Regions from separate parts of the Clostridium sp. RTP31139st1_H3_RTP31139_211217 genome, predicted to be linked through region 3. Evidence: riboswitches for the same ligand, from Rfam matches in the RefSeq annotation. Region 3 holds a riboswitch; each other region holds the start of a gene.

Region 1 (10,817 bases), on a different contig from region 3:
ACTAAATATCATTTAGAGCTCCAATCTATTATTTCAAGAAATAAAGTTGTTTACTTCCATACAATGTTTATCAAAGATTGAAGGTAGTAAAAGAAATACTTTAAACATTTCTTTTACTACCTTTATAATAGATAACCCTATTTCATAAAAATAATATTATTAAACAATCTTCTTTTGAGAAACCCTCTTAGTACCTATATTCTTAAACTCAACATATATCATTAATATTGATACAGTTCCTGCAATAAAGTCAGCAATAGGACCAGAATACATTATTCCATCAATTCCAATAAATAAAGGCAATACAACTATTAATGGTAACAAAAATAAAATCTGTCTTGTTAAAGAAAGAAATATACCCTTCTTTGGTTTTCCTATAGCAGTAAAGAAATTAGATGATATAGGTTGCAGACAATTTAAAAATGTAAAAAATAAAAATATCCTAAAATACTTCACTGCAAAAGTATAATAAACTTCAGAACCTGAACCAAATATAGATACTATTTGCCTTGGTAAAAACTGAAATGCAAGAAAAGCTACTACTGATACACCTAAACCATAAGATATAGCTGTAGTATATGCCTTTTTAACTCTATCATATAGCTTAGCTCCATAGTTAAAGCTTACAATAGGCTGTAACCCTTGAGAAAGCCCAATTACTATTGACATATAAATTTGATTTACCTTTGTTATAATTCCTGCACATGCAAGTGGTATTGACTCTCCATATACAGATAATGCGCCATAATATGTTAAAGACTTATTCATTACAATTTGTACAATCATCATTGCAAGCTGATTAAAGCATGGTGCTGCACCTAATGAAATTATTTTACTTACAAAATTCCACTTCGGTATTAAATGCTTCTTTTCTATTTTACCTGTTTTATATTTTAATAAATATCTTAATACTAAAAATGCAGCAAAAATTTGTCCTATAATTGTTGCTAATCCTGCTCCTACCATTCCCATATTAAATCCAAATATAAATATAGGGTCTAAAATTATATTAATTATGGCTCCAGATAAATTGCATAACATGCTATATTTAGGACTACCATCTGCTCTAATTAAATGTCCCCCACCTGTAGAAAATATTAAAAATGGAAAACCTATTGCAGTTACTCTTGTATAATTCTTAGCATAAACTAATACATTATCAGGTGATCCAAAAAATCTAAGCATAGGTTCCAAAAATATCTGAATTATAATACATAAAACTACCCCTGAAAGAAAAAGTAATAATGCAGAATTTCCTATATAATATAATGCCTTTTCCTTTTTTCCTTCACCTAATGTCAAATTAAAAGCTGATGCTGCTCCAATTCCTAATAATAAAGCTAAAGCAATACATGAGGTTGTAAGTGGAAATGTTATGTTAGTTGCAGCATTCCCTAATTCTCCAACACTTCTTCCAATAAAAAATTGATCTACTATATTGTATAATGCACTTACAAGCATTGCTATTATACTTGGAATTGCAAAATTTCTTAATAATTTATTTATTGTCTGTGTACCTAAATTATTCTTCATTTTATTTTCCCTCGCCTTCATATTCTTTTGCTTTTATATATTATTTGTAAAACACAGTTTGTTTATAAACAAATAAATATAATATTAAGTTTTTTGATGATTTAATCATTTTTCATTATCCTTGATTTTACCAACTAATAATCATTATACCAAATATAAAATTATAAAGCATATTCCTCATATCTCATACTTTTAATTTTTCTACATCGAATTAAAAATTTACTATTTAAAACAAATAATGGAGTTATTTTCTATTTTATGTTAATATTCTATTAAATAGTTGTCAAAATTATATTATTGTATAATTAATGGGAATTTATTGAGGAGATAGGAAGAATGAATATTAGAAAAGCAACAAAAAAAGATTTATCAAGAGTATCAGAAATATATGTTTTTAATAATAGAGTGAATTATTGGCCAATTTTTAAAGATGATGGCTTTTCTTTTGGAGAATTACAAGTAGTTACTATGGTTGATAATTATTTTGGAAAAGATGAAATATTAAAAAATATATTAGTTTATGATGATGGTTTAATAAAGGGATTTATTGAAATGAAAGAAAGAGAGATTTGTAAAATATATGTAGATACTTTTTTTCAAAGTAAAGGAATTGGAAAAGAACTTATGGAATATGTAATTAATGATTATGATGCTAATAATCTTTGGGCATTAGAAAAAAATGAAAAGGCAATTTCTTTTTATATAAAACATGGATTCAAATTAACTGGTGAAAAAAAATTTGAAGAAGGTACTACTGAATATTTAGTTCATTTAACTAGATAAGTTTTAATTTATCAAATAGATCTTATGAATAATTGTAATATAGTATTCTTGACGTAATAGTAGGAATTTAAAGATGGACTTATTAGCATTATTATTTGTATATACGTTAATTATTGGAGCATTTGCATTAGTAGCATATTTTACAATTAAGAAAGCAGTAAAGGATGCAATTAAAGAAATTGATAGAGAAAGAAAAAATAATTAATATTAAAAGGGAAATAAATCATGCTTAAAAGTGAAGGATAAAATTTCTACATGAGAGGAGAATCATGAACAAGAAAACAACAACTTATTTTTTTGGAATTATTGGAATAATCACTTGGAGTATAACAATATTTTTAAGAGAACAATCAATTAATAATTCTATTATTAATTTTATATTAGGAATTATGCCAAATATATCTGCCACATGGTTCTTTATTTGGATGGCTGAATTTACACTTAATATTAAAAAGCTTAACTTTACAATTAAAAGAGCTATTTTTTCATCTAGTATAATTTTTATATTAGCTTTAGTATCAGAGATAATACATGACATATATCTAGAAAGCCCTTTTGATATTAATGATATTATAGCTACTATATTATCCATAATTCTTTATCTAATAGTTTTCTATTTTAAAAAGAATACTATTATAGAAGACCAATTTTAAATAATAACTTACTAAAAATAACGCATATTCTATTTTTGAATATGCGTTATTTTCTATGATCAATTCAAAAATATTATTAACAACCCCATTAGTCATCTATTTTCTTATAAAAGCCTTTCTTTAAAACATACTCTACACTTATAAAAACCACAGCTACAATTGCTAATTCAATTTCTAATTAAAATAAAATCATATATTACATCCGCTTTATTATAGTAAATACAATTCTATATCTAACTATACAGATATTAATTAAATTTAAATGAACTAACAAAATCATCTACTGATTTAACTACTTTATCTAACCTATCATAATCTATTAACTCAGGTGTATCATTTTCCGTATGAATTACCTCTTTTACATTTTCATCAATTATACATATTGCTGATATTCCTGCTCTGTCAAACTCAACACTATCAGCAGTTCCTTTTAAGCCTGTATTTAACTCTACTTCTAGCCCATTATTTTCTATAACTTCTTTCATTGGTTCATATAATGATGTATCCGTATTTCTATCTAAAAAAGTTACTTTCCCTCCATCTTTATATCCAACAGAATCTATATTAATATTTATTAAATTATCATATTTTCCATTTATATCTTCAATAAACTTTTCACTTCCTGTTAATCCGCACTCTTCGCCATTAAAAGCACAAAATATTATATCAAATGCTGGTTCATTTACTGAATATTTATTATTTAAAATTTCTGCTAAGTCTAATAATACGGATACTCCTGATGCATTATCAATTGCTCCTCTTATTATTTTCCCATCTTGTATTCCTATGTGATCAAAATGGGCAGAAATTATTACGGCATTATTAGAGTTACCTTCTATTTTCCCAACAATATTATTAATCGTCTTTACTTCTCCATAGTCATCTTCTGCAATCAATCCATAATTTTTATATACTTCTTGTGTATATTCCTCCTTATAACTTTCATTAAATATTGGAATTAATCCTATTTGTCCAAATAAATCATTAATATATTCTTCAGCAAGCTCATTTCCTGCACTTCCAATCCATCTACCTTCAAATTCATCTGAACATAACTTATTGATTACTTCTTGCTTATCTATTGATACAGTTTCTTCATTCTCTTCTTCTTTTAAATCATTACTTTCAATTGACTTTGAATTTTCTGTAGCATCAATAGATAAATCATTTTTACTACAACTTATTAATGATAATGAAATAATTGAAATAGATAAAACTAATAGTATTTTCTTATAAATCATATTTTTCTTTCTTCTCCTTAAATAAACTATTATATCTATTTATATTATCCATATTATGTAAATATTAATCTATATTAAATAATTTGTTTATAAAAATTTAATTTGAAGATTTATTAACAAGTGTATTATAATATGCAATAAAAATATATGAAACTAAACTGCCCCTATCAAGTAGACAGTTAAAATGATATAAAATTTTATTATTTTAACTGTCTACTATAGGTAAGTCATGTCATTATAGACATCCCTTATTTTTTTATACTTATATTATCTACTATCTATACTATAGTAATTATAAATAATATTATTTCAAAACAAATCTATATAATTAATACCTCAATTTATTTTTAATATTATTAGCACTAGGCTCAGCCTTTTCAACAAATATATAATACCAAGCCCCTGCTTCAATCTTTTCCTCTATAATTTTATTATGAGCATTTTCAAATCCCAATCCCTTAGAGGCATATGGTAAAAATACAAATGCAAATAAATATAATAAACCACTTCCTACGATAAAATAACACCATCTTAAAAATTTACTTTTCCCTTTTGAGATCATAATAAAAACCTCCCCATTTATTTAACTATTTCAAAAGCTTTTCTGTTATATCTGTAAATACAACATTAAACATTAAATAAGCAGCTAAGAAAGTTAATAATATATTTAATGCTTGTCCACAAATATATAATATAATTGGTTTTCCACCTTTAAAATACTTAAACAAATCTCTAAAGTTAGTAGATAACCCAATACTGGCAAATGCTAAACAAAATAACCATCCTTGCAATGGACTAATTATAGATTTAACCATACCTTTATCAATAAACACATTAGCAACATCGCTACCAAGAATAAAATAAATAACTGAAAATAAAATAGATGCAAATAGAAAACCTAATACAAATTTCGGAAAATTAACCCAAATCTCTTTAAACAATACTTTTGCCGAAATATTCTTTTCACTACTAGGATTTCTTTCAACTTTTAAACTCCAATAAGTAGCAACTCCAAAAGCCATAACCCCTATCAAAATGTTTTGTATCATTTTTATAGTTGAAGCAACATCACGAGCTACTGGTCCAAGCAATTCACCCGCAGCAACAACTGCCCCTGTTGAGTCTACAGTTCCTCCTATCCACGCTCCTGCTAATACTGGATTTAACCCTAACTTTTTTATTATTAAAGGCATTATTACCATCATCAATGAAGTAAACAAAATAGATATTCCAACAGCTAATGTTAACTCTTCTTTTTTAGCTTTACTTGCACTTGCAGCAGCTATTGCAGCAGATACACCACTTACTGACATATCAGCTGAAATAGTTATATTTAAAGATTTTGATTCTATCTTAAGTATTTTTTGTCCAAACCAATAAGTTGTTATTAATACAACTGGAGTTACACACCAAGTAACAAATATACCTGGAATACCAATTAAAAGCATCTTATTAATCAAAACTGTTGAACCTAATAAAACTAATCCTGTTTTAATGAAAAATTCAGTTTCTGAAGCCTTTAGTACAATCTTAGGTGTTCCTATAGTATTACTTACTAAAAAGCCAATTAATAATGCCCATACAACATACTCAAGTCCCCAAGCCTTTAAATTCACTTGAGCTGCAAGTATATATGCTAGTACTGCAACTATAAAAACTACTGGAAAACCAAGAGCAAACTCCTTAACTGATTTCCCCATAAAATGAATTCCAATTGAAAATAATATACAAAGAACAATTCCTAAAATTATTAATTCAGGTATTAAATTATAAGGTTCAACAATACTATCAGATTTAGCTGAAGCCTCAATTCCTTTTAATTCATACCAAGTATTTATATCTTCTTCAGCTTTTGCATTTAAATCTTTATCTTCATAATTTGCTTCTGCAGCAGCATTTTGAGATTCTTGTGCTATTTCTTTTGCATCACTTGTATTAGCTATAGCTTGTTCATATTTGGCTTCATTTTCAGCTGATAGTTTAGAAGCCTCTTCTTTACTTAAATAAATAGATTTTAATGGATCATCATTCCAAGAATATGGTTTAGAGAAAAGTTCACTTATTTGAGATATGAAAGGTATACTAGTAAATTTCAGCGAACTTTTTTCATCATTTGCTTCGTACCATTCTATAGTTTTAAATGGAGCCTTTTCTCCTTCTACCTCCAGAATACTGTTATAAGTGTTTAAATCTGCTTTTATACTCTTAGTATAATTTATTGAAAATACTAATAATGTACATAGTAATATTGTAAACCCCAATATAATAGCCCAATAGTCCTCAAATTTTAATAAGTTTTTAATATTATGTTTTTTGCTAGATATTTTTTGTGTTGACATTGAATAACCCCCTATTGATTTATTTAAAATTTAATATTCTTTTTTAATTCCCCAATTTTAAATACCTTAAATTTTAATAGCGCTATTAATTATTACTGATTTTTAAATAGGAATTTTTCCTTAGATCTTCACCCTCCTCTACTCTAAAATAAGAATTTAATTTATATACATGTATAATTTTTTGCAAAATAAAAAGCACCAGAGAATAAACTCCAGTGCATGCAAAATCACCTATTAATTTACTCTCTTATCGCTCAGCTAATAAAGCTGCAGGAATTAGCACCACGTTGATAGTTTTGAATTTTTAATTAGTAGTTTTTATATAAACTTCTAACTGCTAACTTTTAACTATTAACAGGTTGCTGGGTTTCATAGGGCCAGTCCCTCAACCACTCTTGATAAGAATATTTATTAAATTTTAATGTTGTTGTTATTTAATATAACCCTCTTTTAAATGTATGTCAATAACTTTTTTTGTATTTTTTCCCTTTTAGATGTTTTATTATTATTTATTTTTATATATTAAATACTTTAATAAAATAACCAGTATACATTTCCCTCAAGAAAAATATATACTGGTCATTTTATATTATTATTTGATACACTCAAATAATACTCCATAATTTATTTCTACACCATTTACATTTATGTTATATATAGGTTTAATATCATTATGAACTTTTTCTAAAAATGATATATCCTTTACAAAAGGATCATTAGTATTTAAAACTGTTACTCTAGAAACATACTTATAAATCTCTTCATTAAAATAAAGGCTCTACCTTGACGTAGATCCTTTATCATGTATTATTTATATCTATTTCTTAGTAATATACTTAAAATCAGGTTCCCTATTAAGATCATATTCAACATAATCATCAACATCTAACAAATCATTTAAATCTATACATTGAACTCTTTGATTTTCATATGTTACCCAATAAAATCTCAATGATTCAGCACACATTACAGCTGTATAAATTGTATACTCATAACGTTCTAAACATTCATCATACACAATTGTATTATTTTTTTCTGATAATTCAACTAAACCAAGAGGCACTGCAACATTATTAAATAAATGAATAATATTACTAACACCCTCCTCTTCATCTATCCCCTTAACAGCATACTTCTTCAAAAATGATAATCTAATAAACCTTGATGTAGAAGAACAATCTCCTGGAAGTCCCATTGTACCATCTCCAGTGAAACACTTATTAAATTTTTCTCCATTAATCTCTAAAGTGTCATAATCTAAATTTCTAATATTAAAGTAATTTAATAAATTTAAACAATGCCAAGAATAACTTGGACTATTAGTCATAACTCCCATGGAATTGCGATAAATGCTTACTCCGCTTTCATCTGGCTCAATAATAACAGATTCACCTGTTTTATCTGAAAATATCCAATGAATTGGTGGTACTTGTCCAAGTATAGGTATATTCATTAAAGTAATTTTATTTTCAACCATATCAACAACTTCATCTACACTTTTACATCTCGTTAAAAGATATGTAACAAGAAATGGAGGCTGCACAGCTATTGTACCCTTAGCTTTTTTATCATTATATTTAGCAAAGCAACGATAAGCTAACTGTCCACCCATTACCCCTTTTTCATTAACCCCTTCATACAAAATTGGTGTAGATTGCATAAGCCTTATTCCTGTTCCAACAGCTGCATACTTTGATACAGTTTTTGTTTTTTCAACTATGTTATTTTCTACTCTTGTCCCACATCCATAATAACTCTTACCTTTAGGAATATATATTATTTTACTTTCTTCAGCAATACAATTAAAATCGAAGTTTCTTCCCCATAAATGTTTATTATCTTCTGTAGTCCAACTCATAGAACTACATCCACCGTTCATAGCATTTGATACCTCATTGATATTGTCCATGAATTACCTCATTAAATTATTATTTTATATAAATAATATATGTAATAAACAGCTGATATTGTTATTTTATAATTACAAATTTTAAAGCAGCACTTATATCATCTAATCATAAGTGCTGCTTCATTAACTATATAATAAACATTCATCATTTAAAATACATCATTTGTATACTAACAATTAATATATTCTTTGTTATTTAATAAAATAAATAGTATTATACACATTCATTTAATTAATCTCTTATTTTTATGCAATTAAAAGTTTTTAATAATATAAAATAAACAATTCCAACACAACTAATTACTATTATTGTGTTTACTCCAATTAATAAAGTATTATAAGCTAGCAAATTCCATATTAATTTTCCAAATATAGTTGATATTAAACCAAAGATTATAGGCATGAATGCCCACTTTAATAAATCTATTTTAATATCAGTAACCTTAACTACTCTAATAAAGCTTACTGTAAAACTAAAAATAGTTGATATAGACATTGCTATAATTAAGCCTTCTATTCCTTTTATAGACCCTAAAAAATATATACCTAAAATCTTTAATACAGACTCCATAATTTGATATTCTAATACTTTAACTTGCTCATTTAATCCATTTAAAATACCACCCATAATCATATCAATATACATAAATGGAATTATAAAAGAAAGCATTTTAAAAAACGTTCCTATATCTTCTCTGTTATAAATTGATATAGATAATTGATTATAAAATGTAAAAAATATAAAGAAAGATATAATACCTATTATACTTGTAAAACCAATACTTCTAGTAATTACACTATTTAACCTTTCCTTATTATTAATAGCCTTAGCTCTAGAAATCTCTGGCATCAAAACTCTAGCTAAAGACATGAGTAATGTTGCTGGAAACATAATTATGGGAAAAACCATTCCCATAACTCCACCTAATGCACTTATAGCTTCACTTTCAGACATTCCAAACCTTACAAGAGATAATGGTATTAATATCATTTGCACTGTACTAAATGCAGACATTAGGTAGGATCTAGTAGCCATAGGTATAGATATTTTAAATAACCTTTTAATCAACCCTTTTGTATTTCCTTGTACATTACTTAAATACTTAATTTCCCTTTTTTCCAACTTATATTCTATAAATACATATAAACAAGATAAAATATCACTTATAACACTTCCTAATACAAGAACTGCACAACCATATTCTAATTTTATAGATACAGCTGAATGTAATAATAATACTATTACTGTAATTTGTATAAACTTTTCAGCAAGCTGAGTTGTTATTGGTATGAATATATCTCTAACAGCATAAAAGTATCCCTTTAAACATGATGATATTGAAATAAAAGGAATGCTTATTGCAAATATTTTTATTGAAAGTATTACTCTTGTGTCTTTTAAAAATATTAAAGCTATATTTTTAGAAAAAGCAAATAATATAATAGAAGCTGTTATTCCCAATACTCCACATATTGTAGATGCTTTAAACACCACATATTTTACATTATTGTACTCTTGCTTTGACATTTCTTCTGCTACAATTCTTGTTACTGCTGAACTTATTCCTGAAGTTGCAAAAGTTATTGCAATCATACTCACTGTTCCAATAAGCTTGTACAATCCCATCCCCTCTGTACCAATTTCATTTGATATGTATACATTAAATACAACTCCTATACTCCTCATTATCATCATTGTAATTGATAATAATATTGCATTTATAAATAAATTCTTTGTTTTATTTTCCATACAGTACCTCTTAACTTATTATATTGCTACTATATGTTAAGTGTTTACAATAAATTACTTATATTAAATTGATGAATTTAAAGTTTATAATAATTTAATAATTATATTTTCTGGTATATATTTTAAATTAAATTTCATTACATAGAAATAAAACTAATTTTTATTAATAATATCCCAAAACTCTTTTTCAGTAATTATTTCTATTCCTAGAGTTTTAGCCTTTTCTAACTTGCTCTTTCCAGCACCTTCTCCAATTACAAGCATATTAGTTTTTCCACTTATGCTAGTTGGTGAATCAGCTCCATATCTTATAGCTGTTGCTCTCATTTCTGCTCTACTTTTAGACATATCACCAGTAAAGACTATTTTCTTTTTATTAAATATATCCTTTATTAAGTTTTCCTTAGCAAACTCAATCATTTTTTTCTCTTCTGCAACTTGCTCCTTATCCTTTGCAAACTTTCTAAATCTATTTGCTGTTGGAGCTGAAGCTTGCTTAGCACCATTAGCTTGCTTAGCACCATTAGCTTCATTACTACTCTTGCTATCCTTGTTACTTTTCTTTGCAACTGATGCTGATGTTGGTGTACCTAAAGCTGACCATCTTTC
Region 2 (10,817 bases), on a different contig from region 3:
ACAAATTGAATTTATTATTAAAACTCAATTTGTCACTTTTAACTTTTCATTAAATAAACGCTCCAAATTCAGGACTATCATTAATATCATTCAGTAAATGCTTAATTTCCTGATCTTTATCCTTATCCATAACAAGAATAACATCTCCCGCATCAACAACTACTAAATCTTTAACTCCAAAACCAATAATCAGTTTTTCATCGCCTCCAAATATAGAGCAATTTTCGCAATCTTGAATATATACGTTATTACTTATTTTATTGTTATTTCTATATTGATTTAAATATCTACTTAATGCATTGAAACTACCTATATCGTCCCATTTAAAATCACCTTTGATTACGTAAGCCTTTCTTGTTCTTTGCATTACTCCAAAATCAATAGAAATTCCATCAATTAAACCATACTCTTCCCTTGTTACTTGCTCCTCATCTTCTTCTCCTAAATGTTGATATATATTCATTAATGATTTATACATCTTAGGCAAGTACTTTTCAATTTCCCTCAATATAACATCTGCTCTAAAAACAAACATTCCTGAGTTCCATAAATAAGTTCCCTTCAATAAGAAATCTTTTGCAACTTCAATATTAGGTTTTTCAGTGAACCTAGCTATTTTATAAGCTTGAGTTGCTGATGGTATCCTTTCACCCATTTCAATATATCCATATCCTGTTTCAGGCCTTGTTGGACTAATCCCTATAGTTACAATCCCTCTACGTCTATTTGCTATTTCAATAGCCTCTGATAGTGTATCTAAATAATCCTTTTGGCCCTCAATATGGTGGTCAGAAGGTAATACTACCATTACAGCATCATTATCTTTTTTTAATAACTTAATAGCTGATAATCCTATACAAGTAGCAGTTTCTTTATTTTCAGGCTCAGTAAATATATTTTCAGAATTAACGTCAGATAACTCACCTCTTATTTTATCTAAATAATCTTGGTTAGTTACTACATAAATATTGTCCTTCTTAATTAAAGGAGTAATTCTTTCAACAGTATTTACTAAAAAGCTTTTATTATTAATAACCTTCAAAAATTGTTTAGGTTGATTTGCTCTTGATAAAGGATATAGCCTTGTACCTTTTCCCCCAGCTAAAATTAGCGCGTATATCACAAAATTCCACTCCATGTAGTACTATGGTTTATTATATGAGTGCTTTTTCCCAATTGTGAAATTATAATATTATTTCATTATTTTCTTTACTAATTTCAATTTATTTTTATAAGGCGCAAACCTTACATTAAACTCTGCAAATGTTCCTCTATCCATTACAGCCCTATTATGTGTGAAGGCTTCAAAGCTTTCTCTTCCATGATATTTACCAACTCCGCTATTTCCAACTCCACCAAAAGGCAAATTAGAATTAGCAACATGAATGATAGTATCATTTATAGTAACTCCTCCAGAAGTTGTTGCTCTTAAAATATACTTAATTTTCTTTTTGTTTTCTGAGAAATAGTATAAAGCTAACGGTTTTTCTCTATTATTAATAAATTCAACCACTTTACTTAAATCTTCATAAACTAACACTGGAAGAATTGGCCCAAAAATCTCATCAGTCATAAGAGGAGATTTAAGATCTGGCTTAGTTATAATAGTTGGTTCCATATACAAATCATCTTTATCAATATTTCCACCAAAATAAATTTTACCATCCATTAAATAGCTCATTAATCTCTCTAAGGAGCTTTTGTTAACAACTCTAGGATAATCTTTACTTAACCTAATATTACTTCCAAACTGTTTATGTATTTCATCAACTATTAACTTTAATAGCTTTTCTGCTACTGATTTATGTACACACAAATAGTCAGGTGCTACACAAGTTTGACCTGCATTTAAGAATTTTCCCCACACAATTCTCTTAGCTGCTAAATTTAATTTTGCATCGGAATCGACTATACATGGACTTTTTCCACCAAGCTCTAGTGTTATAGGTGTTAAATATTTTGCAGCCTTTTCCATAACTATTTTTCCTACTCTCACGCTTCCTGTAAAGAATATATAATCGAATGGTAAGTCTAGAAGAGTAGATACTACTTCTTTTCCACCTAGTGGGTTTACAACCTTTAAATATGCCTCATTAAAATTTTCATTAATCATTTTTTCAAGAAATAAAGCTACATTCTTAGTATTTTCTGATGGTTTTATTATTGCAGTATTTCCAGCAGAAATAGCCCCTATTAGCGGTGATATAACTAATTGAAATGGATAATTAAAGGGACCTATAATAAGCGTTACTCCATAAGGTTCCTTATAAACATAGCTTTTAGATGGATAGTAAATTATAGGTGATTTCCTTTTCTCCTCTTTTGCCCATTTTCTAACGTTCTTTATATGAAGATTAATATCATCATATACTATGCCAATTTCTGTGGCATATGCTTCAAACCCTGATTTTCCTAAATCTTTTTTTAATGCTTCTAATATTTTATCTTCATTACTTTTAATTATATTTTTTAACTTTTTCAAATTTTGAATTCTATAATTAATATCTATAGTTTTACCAGTACTAAAAAATTTCTTTTGCTTTTTAAAAATCATTTCTATATGTTCCATTACCGAACTCCTCGTTTATTTTAAATCAATATTTAAATCTTACCATAATTCACATTACTTTGTATAAGTTTATTTGGTATAACAAATTCTGATATTCCTGATGCATATGGTGCAATTTCATATAATCCAAAGTAAACTACGATATTTCCATTTTTAATATAAAAAGTTTGATTATCACTTATACCATTAAAGCCATCTTTTCCAGGAAAGTACCTATCTGGATCCTTACTTATTTGTCTATTAATTTCTTTATTTAATACATCTTTATAAGGAAAATCACTTTTAAAAATATCTTTTAACTGTAACTCATTTCCTGTTACCGAATCTATATTATATGCTACCCTATTAGTAATTCCATGAGCTCCACCTGTAAATTGATAATAATCTATGTAAAAGCTTATAATATCTGAATTATTAGTTACTTTATATCTTACATATAATTGATAAGAAATTAATGGTGAAGGATAATCTTTAAAGTATTCATCAGCAATACTTTTAACTTCATCAATCCACTTTTCTGTCCACTTTGTAATCTTATCATTAATTTCAGCTTCTTTTTTATCATTACTTAAGCCTTTTATTTGCGGAACAATCACGTTAATATCTAAATAATTATTTTTTGATTTATATATTTTATCCACAATCTCAACACTCATATTATCCTCATTTAAGCATTCACTTTTCAACATAGCCTGTGGATAATTTGTGATTACTGTTAGTAACATCAACATTACTAAAATCCACATTTTTAGGCACTTCATAAAACAATCCTCCTTTTATTTCGATAATACTCATACTCTTTTTATTATTATCTACAATATTGTTAATAATTATTAACATATCTATCAACATTTTTTTAACAAGTTATCCACACCCTGTTGTGGATTATGTGTGTAACCTCTATTTTTTGTTAATTTTATAATTTTTTTCATAAAATTATTTTATGCATGTTTTTAAATTTATTATTAATTTAATTTTTATTACCTGTTTTATTGCTCTTTTTCTGATAATATCTTAATTTTATACGCATAAAATTGACTATTTAATTTTTATTAACTTATCAACACCCCATTCTAATTATTAACATTTTATAGACATTAGAAAATATAGATTCACTTTTTAAGTTTAGCTATTTTCATTAATTTATCACACATGCAATCAATTTTACCATTTTTTTCAATATACATCATTAATCATCATTTTCTTATATTATTTTTATTCATTTTAAATTCTAAAATTCATTTTTATAATTTAAAATATAAATATTTAATTTGTTATACTATTAAGTAATCATTTTATTTTTACTGTGTGTGGATATCTTTTTTAACTTTTTATCTTAATTCAGAAACTGTAGATAATTTTTTCAAAAAAATAAGCCACAGCTTTTAGCTATGACTTTTGTATTAATTTTATTAAAACTTCATTACTTATAAAGCATTTATTCTATTATTCCTCTTCATCAACCTCTTTAGTTTTTCCTGATGTTGAAATAAGAGAATTTAATTCTTTAAGCTCTTTATAAGTAAGATCTCTCCATTTTCCTATTTTTAATTCACCTAAATTTATATTCATAATTCTAACTCTTTTAAGCTTTACAACTTCATAACCTAAAGCTTCACACATTCTTCTTATTTGTCTGTTTAATCCTTGAGTTAATATTATTCTAAAAGTATTATTTCCTTCTTTCTTAACATAACATTTTTTTGTAACTTGCCCTAAAATTCTAATTCCGTTGCTCATTCTTCTAACAAATTCTTCATTAATAGGCTTATTAACAGTTACTATGTACTCTTTTTCATGATTATTTCCAGCTCTTAATATTTTATTAACTATATCTCCATCATTAGTCATTAATATTAATCCTTGTGAATCTTTATCTAATCTTCCTATTGGAAATATTCTCTTCTTATGATTTACAAAATCAACAATATTACCTTTTACCTTATGCTCTGTTGTGCAAGTAATTCCAACAGGTTTATTAAGAACTATATATACTAATTCTTCATCCTTAGAAATCAACTTTCCATTAACCTTAACCCTTTGCCCCTTTGAAACTTTAGTTCCCATTTGAGCTTTTACCCCATCAATAGTAACTAAACCACTTTCAATTAACTTATCGGCTTCTCTTCTTGAACAAAAGCCCGATTCACTTATATACTTGTTTAATCTAACAGTATCTCCTCTATCATTATGAACAATTACATTCTTATTTTTTCTTGACTTTTGTTGCATATGTACCTTCCTTATATATTATATTTGGAAAATTCAAGACCTCCAAAGCCCAATTTCTTTTGGATTTCGAGGTCCATTTCTCCATTATTAATTAAACTTATGCTCTCTACCAGAATTATTGAATCTAACCTTCAAGTCTTTCTTATAAATATACTCTTCTGTTTCAGGTAATGAATTATATCTTAATTCTTTACCTGTTACTGTTACTGTAATTCCCGTGAATTTTACCATTTCATTTTCATTAGCATATTCTATAATTTTATATATTGCTCTGTCAAGCTTTTGATCTAACAGGTTAGTTTCCTCTACTAGCAACTGTCCCTTTTCTGTTGATGATGTAATATTTAATACTCTGTTAAATCCATTAATCTCTAATCTAATTGGTGAAGTTGTTTCAACAACAATAGTTCGAACAACATTGTTATACTTATAAAGCATTGAAATTGAAAATACCACTAAAAATATTAATACAATTGATATATATATTTTAAAATCCTTTAATGTCTTCTTTTCATTTGCCTTAACTTCTTCTCCATTTATTACATCTTGGTTTAACTTAACCTTTTTAAACTCACCAATAGATGTAAGAATAATTGCATTCTTTTTATTTTTCCCTATTACAATGCCATTAACACCTATTTTTTCTTCATACTCTATAATTTCTTTTTTATTTTTTTCCTCTTCATCTTCTATACTATTTTCAACTATTTGTACATAATCCTGAATATTTTTATATATTGGATTTCCAAATATTAATGTATATGCAACTATATACTCCCTATATTTTTGTAAGAATTTCTTATCTACTCTTGTAAATCTATGTAAAACATCAATTGGTACATCCTCATTCTTCACAAAAGCATCATACAATTCAAAATTATTTATAATGAACATGGCTATAGTTAATAGCTCATTTCTTTTAGAATAATCCACTTCTGAATTTACTAAGTCTCTTATAAGCACTTTATATTTTATTAATTCTGATACAAGTTGATTTACTTGTTCATTTCTTGCTTCTACTATATCATTACCAATTAAAATCAACGGCTGTGTTGATGAAAATCGATATTTATTCTTTTGAAACTTGTCCATTTACTCCCCCTACCCTTATGCCTCATTTTTCTCAATAAGTTTTCCTGTTACTATCACTCTTCTTTTTGACCCTATTGTACATGTTATTAATGTAATTTTTTCATAATCTGCATTTTCCAAAACCTCAACCTGTTCAGGTTCTACAATAAAGCTTTCTTCAACTTCATATGTATATTTCCCATCTTTTGTAGTAACAATTACATTATCACCAGGTTTTACTTTATATAAATTTATAAATGCATCTGTAAAATCAGAAACTCTATGTCCTGCAACTGCAAAATTCCCTACTTCTCCTGGCATTGTTGATTCTGGAAACTTTCCTAAGAAATATTTAATTACATCCTCAGTTATTCCTTCCACAACCGGCTGTTTTAATTTAATTGAAGGAATCTCCATAATTGCTATAGGAGTATATCCATTTATTGAATCTAAATTTACTTCTTCCTCAGTATTCTCATTATCCCCTTCTGCTAATTGACTTTCAAAGGCTTCTAATAATTCATTTTGCTTTTGGGATGTAACTATCTTCTTATATGCTACAGTTCCAATTATTCCGACCCCTATAAGTATTAGTAATACCCCAATAATTTTTCTAAACTTTTCCAACAATTCCACCCCTATATTAAATTTCTTTTTTTATTTTTCTAATTTTGTACATATATGATTTTTTCTACATATATTATAACATAAGCACTTAAAACATTAATACCTTTTAATGTAAAGTATATGGGGGAGTTTATGAAATATAATAAAGATAATGTGATTTATATCGATTTCATATTCAAAAGAAAAAGAATTAACTCTAAATCTCTTTTATTATTATATAGGCTTTACTCTAAGCTATTAAGAATTTTTCCATTCAGAATTAATCGTAACAAAAACAAAAAACAAGCTTCTTATAATAGTAGAAAAACTTCGAACTATTAATTTTATTATCCCATTTTTATTTTCAAAATACATCTTTATGTTAAAATATATATATCGAACTATTAGCTTCAGGTGAAGCTTCTACTTCACCTGTTTGCTAAAATTATTATCTAAAGTCACTATTATGACTAAGCTATAATACAAAAATTAATGAGGTGATTTAATGAGAATAGGAATGGGATATGACGTACATAAATTAGTAGAAAATAGAGATTTAATTTTAGGCGGAGTGAAAATACCTTATGAATTAGGTTTACTTGGTCATTCGGATGCGGATGTACTTCTACACGCAATAATGGATTCTTTACTTGGCGCTTCTGCATTAGGTGATATCGGTAAACACTTTCCTGATACCGATCCAAAATACAAAGGAATTTCTAGCATTGAGTTATTAAAGCATGTTGGAAGACTATTACATCAACATAATTATATAATTGGAAACATTGATGCTACAATAATTGCTCAAAAGCCAAAAATGGCACCTCACATACCTAATATGCGTGAAAATATAGCGACTGCTTTAAACATATCAATCGACCAAATAAATGTTAAAGCAACAACTGAGGAAGGTCTTGGTTTTACAGGAGAAGGCCTTGGAATATCATCACAATCAATTTGTTTAATAGAAAAGAACAAATAATAATTTATAATAAAAAAAACAATAGTGTAGGATTATATCTATTTCCTACACTATTGATTTTTATATTATATTTTAAAATTATGTATTTAATTATTTTAAAACTCTACGTACTTATTACCATATCATTTATTAATTTGCCTTTTTTCTATGGTACCAAGCTATTGCAATAATTGCTGAAATCCCCATTAAATATGGATAAAATAAATATTTCATTATTGCAAATGGTGAAAGTGCAGCAAGTCCAGCTGCAGATATAAGTTGTGCACCATAAGGAATTACACCTTGGAATACGCAAGAAAACATGTCCATAATTCCGGCAACTCTCTTAGGCTCTAATCCAACTTCATCTGATATATCCTTAGCTATAGGTCCAACAGTAACAATTGCTACAGTATTATTTGCTGTACAAATATCTACTAAACTAACTAAAGCCGCAATTCCAAACTCTGCTCCCATTTTACTCTTAAAGCCCCTTAATCCTTTATTTATAATAAAATCTATTCCACCATTATATTTTATAATCTCAATAGTTCCAGCAATTAAAATAGATATTATAATAAGTTCACTCATTCCACCTATCCCATCAGCAATTGCACCAAAAAATCCTAATATATCAAAACTTCCTGTTGCAAATCCAATAATACCTGCTATTACTGTTCCACCTAATAAAACTACAATAACATTTAACCCTACTAAAGCTCCTACAATAACTGCTATATAAGGAACTATTTTTATTAAACTATAATCTAATGCTTCAACACTAGTTACTCCTGAATTTCTTGTTATTAAAACAAAAATTAAAGCTGTAATTATAGCTGCAGGTAACACAATTTTAAAGTTCATTTTAAATTTATCTTTCATCTCACAACCTTGAGTTCTTGTTGCTGCTATAGTTGTATCTGAAATCATTGATAAGTTATCACCAAACATTGCCCCACAAACTACTGCTGCAACTGCAATTGCTGTAACTATTCCTGTTTTTTCTGCAACTCCAACAGCAATTGGAACTAATGCAACTATAGTACCCATTGATGTCCCAACTGATAATGAAATAAAACAAGCAATTACAAATATTCCTGCAATCATTATATTACTTGGAAGTATTGATAACCCTAAATTCACAGTAGAATCAACAGCTCCCATAGATTTAGCTACTTGTGCAAATGCACCAGCTAATATAAATATTAATACCATCAATATTATATTGGTATTCCCAGCACCCCTACAAAAAATTTCAACTTTTTCATCAAATTTAACTTTTCTATTCATTAATAATGCAACTAGTGTTGCAGCTAAAAATGGTACTATTACCGAAACTGCATAAAAGTCTTTTGCTAATAAAGCTGACGATACATAAACTATTATAAAAACTAATAATGGTAACAACGCCCATCCATTTCCTTTTTTGTTCATCTTTCTCTCCTCCTTGGTATTTTACTCAAATAAAAAAAGCCCCCGAGAAACTCAGGAGCTTAAATATCAAAACTACATATAATTTCTCATCTATCAGGATTTAGCACCATCATTAATAGTTAATAATTAATAGTTATTGATGAAATTCTACTGAATTTCTAAAATATAAAAACTATTTAAGTTTTTATATCAACTACTAACTAATAGCTCTTAACTGCTAATAGGTTGCCGGGCTTCATAGGGCCAGTCCCTCCACCACTCTTGATAAGATATTAATTTAAAATGTGATTCTAAAGTTTTATTTAAATAATATAACTTTATTACTCGCAAATTGAAACTTTATATTTTAAAAATATATTTCCTTATTCATATTAACAAGTTGATATATCACTGTCAACTGTAAACAAAATCCAATTAAGATTAATAAAAAAAGAAGTAACAAAAGTTACTTCTTTTTTGGTGCGCCATCACGGGTTCGAACCGGGGACACCCTGATTAAGAGTCAGGTGCTCTACCAACTGAGCTAATAGCGCATAAAATGGAGCGGGTAGTGGGAATCGAACCCACCTTTCCAGCTTGGAAGGCTGGAGTATTACCGATATACGATACCCGCATACTTGACAATATAATTATAACTAATACAAATTATACTGTCAATAAATTTTAAATAACTTCTGTAAGACTCTTTTGTAATATTTTCCTAAAGATTTCACCTGCTTTTTTATCCTTAGTAGCACGGCAACATAAATCCATCCATGTTGTTAAATCCTCATGAGTCTTACTTTTAAACTCCTCCTCGCTACTTGCCATATAATTAGATTCTAAAACAAATTTACCTAAGTCCTCTGGTTTATCAAATAACTTTATATATAAAAACTCTTTACTATCTCCATACCAATCTCTATTAAACTCTCTTATAATTTTTTTCATCTCTATCACTGCTTTATTAGAAGGTAAATCCCAACACTTTTTTACTCTATTTATATATTTTTTCATCTTATCTGCTTCTTCTTTAGTAATTTTTTTACTAACCTCACCATCTCTTATTACTTCTTCAACAGGCTTTAATGGTATATAAGAAACAGAATCATCTTTGCAATTTATCCATATATAGAAGGCCTCTTGTAAAAATGAATATTGTATATATCCTATAAACGCCTTAATATTTGGGAAATAACTCCATATATTATTTAACCCATTTCCCCTAGAATAAATTAAAGTATGCATATAAACACTCTTTTCTGTTGGTAATTCATTCATAAACACATGACCTCTAATAGTTCTATTCTCAACAATAATATTTTTCCAATACTCAAAAGAATTATATTTTTGTCTCATATAATCACCTTCTTTCATAAATTTAAATATAATATAGTATATATTTAATATACCACTTTATGGTAAAAACAATCAACAGTAAACGTTTTTCATTATGTAAATTTGATATTTCACATTATTTAGAATATAATATGAATATAAATATATTATATTATATCATATAATATTCGAAAAAAAATAAAGGGGGCAATCTATTGTACAATTGTGAGATATGTGGAAACAAAGCTGATGTTCATCATATAGTTCATAGAAGCGAGGGTGGTTTTGATATTGAGTTAAATTATAAGTATTTATGCGCTTATCATCACCGTGGGAAAAATGGTCCACATCAAAACCAATTTGTAGATCTTCAATACAAAATCGAAATGCAAAATAAATTGTACAATACTCTTCAAAAGGAATATTACTCTCCAAAGGAGATTTCTCAAATTTTAGGTATTCATAATAATTCCTTAAAAAGATTATTAAAGAACTTAAAGAGATATAAAGAAGGATATAAGCGTGACGATATAATCTATACACTTATGGGTTGCGTTAAATATAGCATAGAAACTTTAGAAGAGCTTGCTTTAGATCGTTTAACTGAAGTACTATAAAACTATATTG
Region 3 (10,817 bases):
AAGTTATCTTCCCCAAATTTAAAAAAGTATTTATTACCTGTTCAAAATTATTTCTCTTAATAAATATTACATTTGCTGATAAATATAATTGTTGTGCTAATACCAATTCATTCTTTGCTTTACATATGTTCGCTCTTAAAAATAAATTTTTTGCTTTCCTATACTCTAAATCATACTTTTCAGCATAATACAATGCATTTTCTATGTATTTTTCAGCACTTATATAGTCCTGATTTAAAATATATGTCTCTGCCATTTGTTCATAATATACACATATCTTCTCTGCCTGAGTTTCTTCTGACTCCATCAAATATTCTACTGATGTCTGTAACGCATTTGCTAAATACTCTAATAAATCCATTGAAGGATTTGATCTTCCTGACTCAACTAAACTAATTTGTCCTGGTGTAATTCTGTCTCCTGCTAAGTCCTTAAGTGTCATTTCTAATTCTTTTCTTCGCCTTTTTATCTTTTCACCTAAAGTAAGTATCTCCATAGCTTTTTTCTTCCTTTATCTACATTTATATTAATTACACATTCATTAATAATTATATTATAACATAAAGAAATCCAAAAAAATATATTTTTTGACTTTTAATTTCAATTATATTTAAAATAACTCAAAAAAACTGTTATAGAATTCTATAACAGTTTTAACCTTTTTTTTATTAGTAAATATAATCTAAAATATTATCGTATGCATCTCCTGCAGCACCCATAATTTTTCTACTTGTCTTTTTTATGTTTCTTTGAGTCTTTCTATCTAGCTCTGGTAAAATCATCATTCCCATTGCTACTCCAAAAACAGTTCCTATTGCTAAACTTTTAATTATTTTTCCCAAAAAAAACACCTCTCTTTTTAATTTCTAAAAGTAGTATGTGTATTTTTATTATAAAATAATCATTTTTTAAAGTATTATAGTCCTTAATTTCGTCAAATAAGTACATATTCCTTAACAATGTAGAAATTATATTATCCCTAAAGCTTCTTTAGCTAATTTATCTGCTAAATCATTATATTTATGTCCACTATGACCCTTTATTTTTTTAAATTTCACATTTATTTCTTTCATCTTATTTTGCATATATTCATTGTATTCTGAAGTTATTCTATTATTTCTTTTCCAAGTTCCTAAAGCCCAGGATTCAACACCTTGATAATCATATGCTATTGTTACTTCTTTAAAATTATTTTTAAGTGCGAATTCAACAGCCATTTTTGCTCCAAGAACTTCTCCTGATACATTTCTTAAAGCAATTGCTTCTTTGTCGAAACCCTCACCTTTATCTTCATAAATAATTTTGCCATCCTGTACAGCAACTAACCCATAAGAGAAATTTCCCTTATCAACAGCAAAACTACCATCAACATAAATAAATAGCCCCTTTTCATCTTCTGTAGCTTCAGCATCATCTTTAAATCCTAACTTCCCATTAGAATTTATAGAAATAAAATTCACCGCTTCTTGTTCCGTTGGAAAACTTTTATATATTGCTCCCTTAAAGCCTATTACTTCTTTTTTACATTCATCCCATGAAGTAAAAATTTTAGGTGCTCCTGACTTACCTCTGTAAACAGCATAATACTTCAAGTTCAATCATCCTTTCTTATTTATTCATATTATATTTTCTATAATTATCAATTTTTATATTTTAATTTAAAAATTAAATATTTTATTTATACTGATAAAACCTCTTCCATAACCCTATAAATACTATCAATATTTTTTGCTCCTGTAAAATTAGTTGCATAATCAATAACGTTTTTCAACACTATTAATATATCATTTTTACCTTGCCAATTTTCTAATACTACATTTAATGGAACATCTGTCATTATAACATTTAATGCAAAAACGCCTATTGCAATATCATCTATTTTCCCTATAAAAGGCACCTTATCTGGAATAATGTCACATGGCACTGCAATGTATGCTACAGCTGCTGATATAACTAACTTTGTTTTCATGCTTACTCTTTTATCTTTAAGTAATCTATATATTAACGCTGCAATATCTGGTAATACAAAGATATAGTCACTATATTTCTTTGCATTATTTGGCAACTTATCTTTTATCTTCTCTCTTCCTTTAGTATACGAATCTTCTGTTTTACTTATATCTTCTTCATTAAACTCTGGTACTTTTTCCTTTTCAAAGTTTAACAATTCGATTTCTTTCTTTAATTCTCCTCCTAAAGAGAATTTAGCATTTCTAAGTTCAACATTAAAAACTCCATAAGCACAATAAATACTATATATATCAAAATCTACATATGGTATATCTTTCAATAAATATTTATATTGAATAATAACCTTTCCTTTATCATAATTAATTCCTACATCACTTAGCGATTTTAATGCAAATTTTAATATTGTCTTTCTTATAAATGAAGGTATTCCTATATTTAATATTTTAAATCCAGTTAACTCCCCATTAATCAATCCATTTTCCATAGAATTCAGCTTAACTTTCACTTCAAAGTTTATTGTTAATCCTTTCGTAAAAGATCCTGAAATTCTTATGTCCTCTTTTACATCAATATTACTAATTTTAATTTCTTTAATCGCTACAAAATCATTATATATACTTATTAAATCTTCTCCTGTTAATCCTACATTTATACTTGAAACATTCATAGCTTGTCTCCCTTCTAACTAAACCTTTTAAACTTGTGCTATTATCTACATAATATTTTTCTATATTTATACATAATATACAGTATACTTTATTTGTTGGTATTTTTAAAGCATGTCTTCATATTCTTGCTATTTGAAATACCATTTAAACATTTATAAAAAACTATAAAAGGGACTTACAAAATTAATTGTAAATCCCTCTTCTCTATTTAAGCCCCTTATAATAACTAATTCCCCAAGTAATTATTATATTTTTTTATTTATTGCTTTTATATGATTAAAATACTGGAACAACTGCCCCCTTATATTTTTCTTCTATGAATTCTCTAACTTCATCAGAAGTTAAAGCTTCTGTTAAATCTTTTATCTTTTGACTATTTTCATTACCTTCTTTAACTGCTAAAACATTTCTTCTTTCTTTTAAGCTTTCAACATTCTTATCTTCGGCATAAAATGCATCATTATTAACATCAAGACCAGCTTCTAAAGCATAGTTACCATTAATTACAGCTATATCAACATCTTCTAATACTCTTGGTAAAGTTGCTGCTTCTAACTCTTTAAACTCTAAATTTTTAGGATTTGAAGTAATATCTGCTGTAGTAATTAATTCACCATCATTAACCTCAATTAATCCTGCTGCAGCTAAAACTCTTAATGCTCTTGCTTCATTTGATGGATCATCTGGTACTGCTACCACTGCTCCTTCCTCAACTTCATCTACTGTCTTATATTTCTTTGAGAAAGCACCCATTGGTTCTAAATGAATTTCCGCTGTATAAGTTAAATGAGTTCCATTATCTGCATTAAATGAATTTAAGTAAGCTATATGTTGGAAATAGTTTGCATCTATTTCTCCTGATTCCAATGCTGTATTTGGTAATACATAATCAGTAAATTCAACTATTTCTACTGTATATCCTTTTGCTTCTAAAAGTGGTTTTGCAACTTCCATAATTTCTTCATGTGGAACTGGTGAAACCCCTACCTTAATTACTTTATCATCCCCATTTGAAGAACTATCATTAGATGATCCTTCGCTATTTCCACACCCAATTAATCCAATTGATACTATTCCTGCTATTATTGCTGTTAAAATACTTCTTTTTTTCATTTTGAATTCCCCCTAAATTTATTATAAATATACTAATTAACTTAATTTTTTATATAAATAGTTTCCTAAACTTTGAAGTCCTTGAACCATTATTATTAAAATAATAACTGTAACAATCATTACATCTGTTTGATATCTTTGATATCCATAACTTATTGCTACCTTTCCTAATCCTCCTGCTCCAACACTACCTGCCATTGCAGAATATCCTATTATATTAATTATAGTTAATGTTAAACCTGAAATTATTGCTGGCACTGCTTCTTTAAGCATTACCTTAAAAATTATTTGAAGATTTGAAGCTCCAAATGATTTAGCTGCCTCAATTACTCCTGGATCAACTTCTTTAAGCGCTGATTCTATTATTCTTGCAACAAATGGCGCTGCCGCTATTGTTAACGGTACTATTGCTGCCGTTTCACCAATTGGTGTACCAACAATAGCTCTTGTTAATGGAATAATAAAAACTATTAAGATTATAAATGGAAAACTTCTAAGTACATTTATTATTACATCTAAAGACTTGTATATAAAAATATTGGGTCTTAATCCAGTTGGAGATGTAACAGTTACTATTATCCCTAGTATAAAGCCTAAAACACTTGCAAATAATGTTGAGAAAAATACCATATAAATAGTTTGTCCAAGTGCTTCAATTATAATATTTATCATTTTACTATCCATTTTATAACACCTCCAATATAATATCTTTAGCTGATAGATATTTCATTACTTCTTCCCTATCCTTTTCATTTATGTTTATAGTTAAAGTTCCTAAAACTTTATCTCTAAATTTCTCTAGCTTTCCTCCTACAATAGAAAAATCAATATTAAGTTCTCTTGCCATTTTTGTTATAAGTGCATTTTCTGATGAATCACTTGGGAAGAACAATTTAATATTAACTCCTTCTCTTGGTAAAGTATCATCATCTAACTCTCCTAAAAATTTCTTCAATGATACTTCTGGCCTTAGGAATACTTCTTCAGCTTTTCCCTCTGCAACAAGTACTCCTCCTTGAAGTAACGCAACTTTTTGGCATATTTGCTTAACAACTTCCATTTGGTGTGTAACTACTACTATAGTAATTCCTAATTTTTTATTTATATCTTCTAATAATGAAAGTATATCCTTTGTTGTTTTTGGATCTAATGCTGAAGTAGCTTCATCGCATAAAAGAATTTTTGGCTCTAACGCTAAAGCTCTTGCTATTGCAACCCTTTGCTTTTGTCCACCACTTAATTCCGCCGGCTTGCTTTTAGCCTTTTCAGAAAGTCCTACTATCTCAAGAAGTTCATTTACTCTTTTATTTATAAATGCTTTATCATATCCCCATACTTCTAATGGTAATGCCACATTTTGAAACACATTTTTTCTACTTAAAAGATTAAAGCCTTGGAATATCATTCCTAACTCTTTTCTTAATTCTCTTTTACCCTTTTCACTTAAAAGTTTTACCTCTTTGTCCATAACTTTAATTGAACCTTCGTTATAATCCTCTAAGGCATTTATACATCTTAAAAGAGTTGATTTTCCTGCTCCACTATGTCCTATAAGCCCATAAATTTCACCTTGATTTATATTTAAAGAAATATCTTTTAATACCTCTGTTTTTCCAAAACTTTTCTTCACATTTTGCATTTTAATCATAGTTGTCCACCTCCATATTACTAAACATCTAATTTTAGATAATAAAAAATGCGCTAGAGAATAAACTCAAGCGCGTATAAAAATCACTACTAATTTACTCTCTCATCACTCAGTTATAAAACTGCAGGAATTAGCACCAACGTCAATAGTTTTTAGTTTATAATTAATAGTTATTTATGAAATTTTACTAAATTTCTAAAAAATAAAAACATTTTTGTTTTTATTTCAACTATTAACTGTTAAGTTTTAACTATTAACAGGTTGCCGGGTTTCACAGGGCCAGTCCCTCCACCACTCTGGATAAGATTCAAATATTTAATTGTTTTGCTTTGTTGATATTAATATACATTAGTTTGTCTATTTTGTCAATAATTCCTTTAGAAATTTTTTCATAGATTCATGGAATAAATTAGAACTCTGTAATATCACCTTCTATTTTAATTAATTCAGCATCAGTATTGTCCTCCACGAAATCAAGTATTTTTTCTTGTAATGCGCTCAACACATCCTTTGAAGTTGCTACTGCACAAATACCGATTCCTATTTGTTGATGAATATCTTGATATTGTACTTCTGATACAGAAACATTAAATTTATTAGATAACCTCTTAGTCAAACTTAAAACTACCATTCTTTTTTCTTTTAATGAATGAACCCATTCAGCTCTTAATTCTAACTTCATTAATAATATCTTCATATTCCAATCCTCCAATTTAAACTTAATTACACAACTACTAATTACAAAACTAAAATTATAAAATAAATATTTAACTTTAAGCTAAGAATTAAAGTATACACAATAATATATTAACCACTTATCAACCATATATTATTATAGTATACCAAAAAGGCAATGAATTCTCCTATTATCCATTGCCTTTTAATAAAATTTTACTATTATTTTATCTTATAATACTAATTTATTTTTTAATTAATTCTATTGAATTTCCTTTAACGTTATCCTTCATTATTCATCCAATTTCTAATTCTAACTTATCCATACTTGTATCATTTAATTTGAAGTATGATTTTACATAAAAATCCAACAATTCAATTTTATATACCACCTAAGCTTTCAATTAAATTTATAAATTCACCTTCATCTTTTTTATCTAGAAATATATCTATCAAAGTCTTAGTAGGCATTTTAATATATCCCTTTTTTCCATTAATAAAAATATCTGTTAGTTTTTCTCTAAAAACATTTTCATCATAATTTAACTCATTTATTAATTCATTTATTTCACATTCAGCTAATGCCTCTATCAGTTTTTCTCTTATTGCTTCATTAAAACTTTCTACAAGTTCTCTTTCCTCTTCACTTAATTCTGATGTATCATTATTTAATAAGCTAAAAATGTTCATACTCTCTTCACTCCATTATTTTATTTAATTATATTTTAATTCCCCATTAAGTAAGCAATTTTTATCTTATGTCTAAATTCATCTCTTTTACATAAATTGCTCTTTTAGATATGGCTCCATGCACTACCGTTATTTTTTGTCCACTACTAATATATGGATAATCTCTAACATAAAGAATATACTCTCTTTTCTTTTCGTAATCAGTTATATAAATTGCATAATAAATTCTAGAGCTTTTGCTTTCAGATTTTTCAACTATATCTGTACATATACCACAAATAGATGTTTGTACAGGAATTATTAATTCCAATATAAAAGCTATAGGTCTAATTATAAGAAGTAAAAATATTATTCCATCAACAGATCTATTTGAAAATATAGAAGCAACTATAATTATACTAATGATATCAAAAAGTTTAATTGCTGATAATCTTTCTGAAAACTTTACTTTTTCATAAGGATTAATCCATATTTTCCATCTCCACCATACGCTACTTTCTTGTTTTTTTAATACATGTTCACATTCTCCCTTTACATATCTAAGCCTTTCAGCATACATATTTCTTGTTGTTAAATATATAGCTAATAAATATACCTCTATATTAAATGCTGCCATCATTACTATTTTATCCCTAACAGCGATAAGAACGATTATCAAATAGATAATATTTAAATAATTCATATAACTTAATTTTTTATTTATAAAATCAGATACTTCTTCAGTAGCTTCTACCTTAATATTAGTCAAAATTAAAAATCCTACAAATAATAATAAAAATGTTCCTATATTAATGAAGTCAGTTTCATTAATTACGTTTAACCAATTATAATTTAACCCAGCTTTTTTTAAATAAAAAATTACTACAGCAAATAAATTTAAAAATATTAAAACTATTGGTACTAATCTTACCTCTCTCAAATTTCTATATCCTGACATACTCATCCCCCGTTACTCTAACTAACTTAATCATCTTCAACACAATATTTTCCATTATGTACATTTAATAATTTTTAACCTTAGATAAAGTAACCCAAGCTAAACTACTATCAAAATCTGAATATATAAATTCAGCTTTTATACCATTTATATTATCATAATAAATATATTCTTTTAACTGCTGTTCCCTATCTTTCCACTTTTCTTTATAATTATATCCAAGTATCTCTGACACTTCATATATATAGCTTAAATTTCTTTTATTATTTATAGATATAACTATCCTCTTCTCATCAAATCTTCCAAATAAATACTTAACTTTATTATCTTCTGAATCAATTATAAGTTCTTCAAATTTACACATATAGTCACCAGAATATCTATTACTTTCTGTATATTTTTTCAAATTAATATTTTGTATAGAACTTCCTATATTTAAATTATCAATAAAAACATTGTTTAATTCTGTACTTTTAAAACTTGTATTATCACTACAACCAGTAATAATTATTCCATAAATAATACTACTTAAAACTATTATTATAGTATTTCTAATTAAATCACCTGATTTGCTACCCATTATTTTCCCCCCATTAAAACCATCAAAATATATCTTCTACTATATTAACCATATTTTTTTAAATAAAAGAGGCTACACTTGCAGCCTCTAAATTATTAAACATTCATTTTACTCTTAATTATTTTTTCTTGAATTTCATCTTTATGACTTTTTGTTTGTCTTGATATATTAAGTAATACTCCTACTGCAGCTAAGTTAAATACAAGTGATGTACCACCATAACTTATAAAAGGTAAAGGCACCCCTGTAACTGGCATACTTCCTGTAACAACTGCTATATTAATTATTACCTGTACTGCTATTACTGAAATAATACCTGCTGCCAATAGCTTTCCATACTTGTCTTTAGCCTTCATAGCAACATCAATACCTGCAATAATCAATACAGCAAAAATTGCCATAATTATAATACATCCAACTAACCCCAACTCTTCTGCTATTATTGCAAATATAAAGTCATTATGTGGTTCTGGCATATATAATGCCTTTTGTTTAGAATTGCCAAGTCCAACTCCAAACAATCCACCTGATCCTATTGCATAAAGTGAATGAACTAATTGATACCCTTCATCATTAGCATATTTCCATGGGTTTGTAAAACTCATAAATCTTTCTCTTCTATAATCAGAACTAAAAATTCCCATGGCACCTAAAACTCCACCAGCTCCCATTAATGCAATTGTTTCTTTTCCATTCATTCCTGATACAAAAACCATAATAAATGCTACAAACATTATTATAGCTGCAATACTTAAATTATTCTCCATAAAAACTAATATAGAAAATACACCTGCGGCTCCTAAGTATATTAATGGAACTATCCAATTCTTTTTTACCTGTCCATACTTTTCAATCATCATTGCTAAGAAAAATACAATTATATATTTTGCAAGCTCCGATGGTTGGAAAGATATACCTGCTATATTAAGCCAACGTGTTGCACCATTAATATTTTCTCCAAACAATAATACTGCAACTAATGCCACAATCGTTATCCCATATCCGAGTACAGTGAACTTTTTCCACACATGATAATCAACCAACATCATTACTATCATTGCAACAATCCCAATAGGAGCCCATGTCAATTCTTTACCTAAGAAATAAAAAACATCTTTATGTTTATATAAGGCATCATAATAACTTGCTGAAAAAACCATAATTATTCCAATAGCAACTAAAGCCATAACAGAGCAAAGTATATATAAATTCACAGCTTTATATCTTCGCTTACGTTTTACACGTCTTTTTTTCTTCACATTTCCCTTTTTTATATTTTTTCCATTACTTTTCATATTACCTTCCTCAGAATATACTTATTAATATTCAAATTCTTTCTTAAGCGTTATAGTAACTTTTGTTCCTTTAACTACTTTATTACCTGCTGTAACACTTTGTGAATAAACATTTCCTTCTCCCTCAAATTCATAAACCAACCCTAAATTATTTAAGATAGAAGTTGCGAATTCTTCTGTATTTCCTTTTAAATCTGGCATTATTACTTGTTTTTCAACTTGACCACTATCTTTTGCTGTTATTGTAATAGTAGTTCCTTCTTTAACTGTAGCTCCTGGATAAGTATCCATAGAAACTATAGTCTTTCCATTTCCTTTTACTTCAGCTTCTAAATTATTTGCTTTTAATATTTCTTTTGCTTCTTCTATAGATTTTCCTCTTACATCAGGAATAATTACATTCTTATAAATTGAAAATCTTTCTTTAGCAAGTGGCGAATCCATATACTTAAATACTTCTTCAAATAATTCTTTCATTAATGGTGCTGCAACTTCACCACCATAATAAGCTCCATTACTTGGTTCATCTACTGCAATAAATACCGTTATTTGTGGATTTTCTACTGGAGCCAATGCTATCATTGATGAAATATACTTATCCTTTGAATAAGTTCCCGTTTCAGGGTCAACCTTTTGAGCTGTACCAGTTTTTCCACCAACATTATATCCTTGAACAAAAGATCCATCTGGACCATCTTTAGTTACAGTTCTTTCCAAATAACTTCTTAATAAAGCTGTACTTTCATCTGATAATACATCTGTCTTTATAGCTGCCTTTATTTCCTCATCTATAATTCTATTTCCACTTTCATCTTCATGTGAAATTTCTTTAACTATATGAGGTTGTATTAAATCACCACCATTTGCAATTGCATTAAATGCCGTCATAAGTTGTAATGATGTCACTGTATTAGTTTGTCCAAACGAAATTGTTGCTAAATCAATAGCTGATACAGTATCACTTGATTTAACTATACCAGATGCTTCCCCTGGCAAATCTATTCCTGTTGTTTTTCCAAATCCTAATTTATAAATATATTTATTTAATTTTTCTATTCCAAGTCTTTGTCCAATTTCCATCATACCAACATTACATGAGTTTTTTAATACTTCAGCTAAAGTTTGAGTTCCATGACCTTCATGCTTCCAACAATGAACAGTTGTATTTCCAAACTTAACTGATCCATTACAAACAAATATATCATCATCACTTACTAAACCTTCTTCTAATGCTGCTACC

The links. Region 3 has a riboswitch for S-adenosylmethionine ahead of ABUA17_RS09000 (methionine ABC transporter ATP-binding protein). Riboswitches for the same ligand answer to the same signal wherever they lie in the genome.
Region 1: another riboswitch for S-adenosylmethionine. It lies ahead of ABUA17_RS02685 (YeiH family protein); the one in region 3 lies ahead of ABUA17_RS09000 (methionine ABC transporter ATP-binding protein).
Region 2: another riboswitch for S-adenosylmethionine. It lies ahead of ABUA17_RS06470 (Na+/H+ antiporter NhaC family protein); the one in region 3 lies ahead of ABUA17_RS09000 (methionine ABC transporter ATP-binding protein).

What each region holds. Positions count from the first base shown of each region.
Region 1 is NZ_JBCOAB010000003.1:136,462-147,278, forward strand. It holds gene ABUA17_RS02655 (MATE family efflux transporter) at 160-1,533, opposite strand; gene ABUA17_RS02660 (GNAT family N-acetyltransferase) at 1,870-2,316, shown strand; gene ABUA17_RS02665 (hypothetical protein) at 2,390-2,521, shown strand; gene ABUA17_RS02670 (hypothetical protein) at 2,586-2,969, shown strand; gene ABUA17_RS02675 (M28 family metallopeptidase) at 3,218-4,210, opposite strand; gene ABUA17_RS02680 (hypothetical protein) at 4,539-4,772, opposite strand; gene ABUA17_RS02685 (YeiH family protein) at 4,798-6,549, opposite strand; SAM riboswitch class I at 6,794-6,954, opposite strand; gene ABUA17_RS02690 (linear amide C-N hydrolase) at 7,367-8,458, opposite strand; gene ABUA17_RS02695 (oligosaccharide flippase family protein) at 8,691-10,208, opposite strand; gene ABUA17_RS02700 (3'-5' exonuclease) at 10,362-10,817, opposite strand, start outside.
Region 2 is NZ_JBCOAB010000010.1:51,127-61,943, forward strand. It holds gene ABUA17_RS06435 (mannose-1-phosphate guanylyltransferase) at 50-1,123, opposite strand; gene ABUA17_RS06440 (aldehyde dehydrogenase) at 1,193-2,569, opposite strand; gene ABUA17_RS06445 (DUF3298 and DUF4163 domain-containing protein) at 2,602-3,330, opposite strand; gene rluF (23S rRNA pseudouridine(2604) synthase RluF) at 4,016-4,801, opposite strand; gene ABUA17_RS06455 (anti-sigma factor domain-containing protein) at 4,889-5,893, opposite strand; gene ABUA17_RS06460 (class D sortase) at 5,909-6,508, opposite strand; gene ispF (2-C-methyl-D-erythritol 2,4-cyclodiphosphate synthase) at 6,984-7,460, shown strand; gene ABUA17_RS06470 (Na+/H+ antiporter NhaC family protein) at 7,590-8,873, opposite strand; SAM riboswitch class I at 8,957-9,144, opposite strand; tRNA gene ABUA17_RS06475 (tRNA-Lys) at 9,331-9,406, opposite strand; tRNA gene ABUA17_RS06480 (tRNA-Gly) at 9,413-9,486, opposite strand; gene ABUA17_RS06485 (hypothetical protein) at 9,537-10,229, opposite strand; gene ABUA17_RS06490 (HNH endonuclease signature motif containing protein) at 10,406-10,807, shown strand.
Region 3 is NZ_JBCOAB010000017.1:10,021-20,837, forward strand. It holds gene ABUA17_RS08970 (helix-turn-helix domain-containing protein) at 1-496, opposite strand, end outside; gene ABUA17_RS08975 (YtxH domain-containing protein) at 669-851, opposite strand; gene ABUA17_RS08980 (ribonuclease H1 domain-containing protein) at 969-1,592, opposite strand; gene ABUA17_RS08985 (YkvA family protein) at 1,679-2,638, opposite strand; gene ABUA17_RS08990 (MetQ/NlpA family ABC transporter substrate-binding protein) at 2,916-3,752, opposite strand; gene ABUA17_RS08995 (methionine ABC transporter permease) at 3,789-4,424, opposite strand; gene ABUA17_RS09000 (methionine ABC transporter ATP-binding protein) at 4,438-5,400, opposite strand; SAM riboswitch class I at 5,500-5,707, opposite strand; gene ABUA17_RS09005 (DUF503 domain-containing protein) at 5,810-6,097, opposite strand; gene ABUA17_RS09010 (hypothetical protein) at 6,457-6,765, opposite strand; gene ABUA17_RS09015 (hypothetical protein) at 6,827-7,702, opposite strand; gene ABUA17_RS09020 (hypothetical protein) at 7,767-8,282, opposite strand; gene ftsW (putative lipid II flippase FtsW) at 8,378-9,577, opposite strand; gene ABUA17_RS09030 (stage V sporulation protein D) at 9,602-10,817, opposite strand, start outside.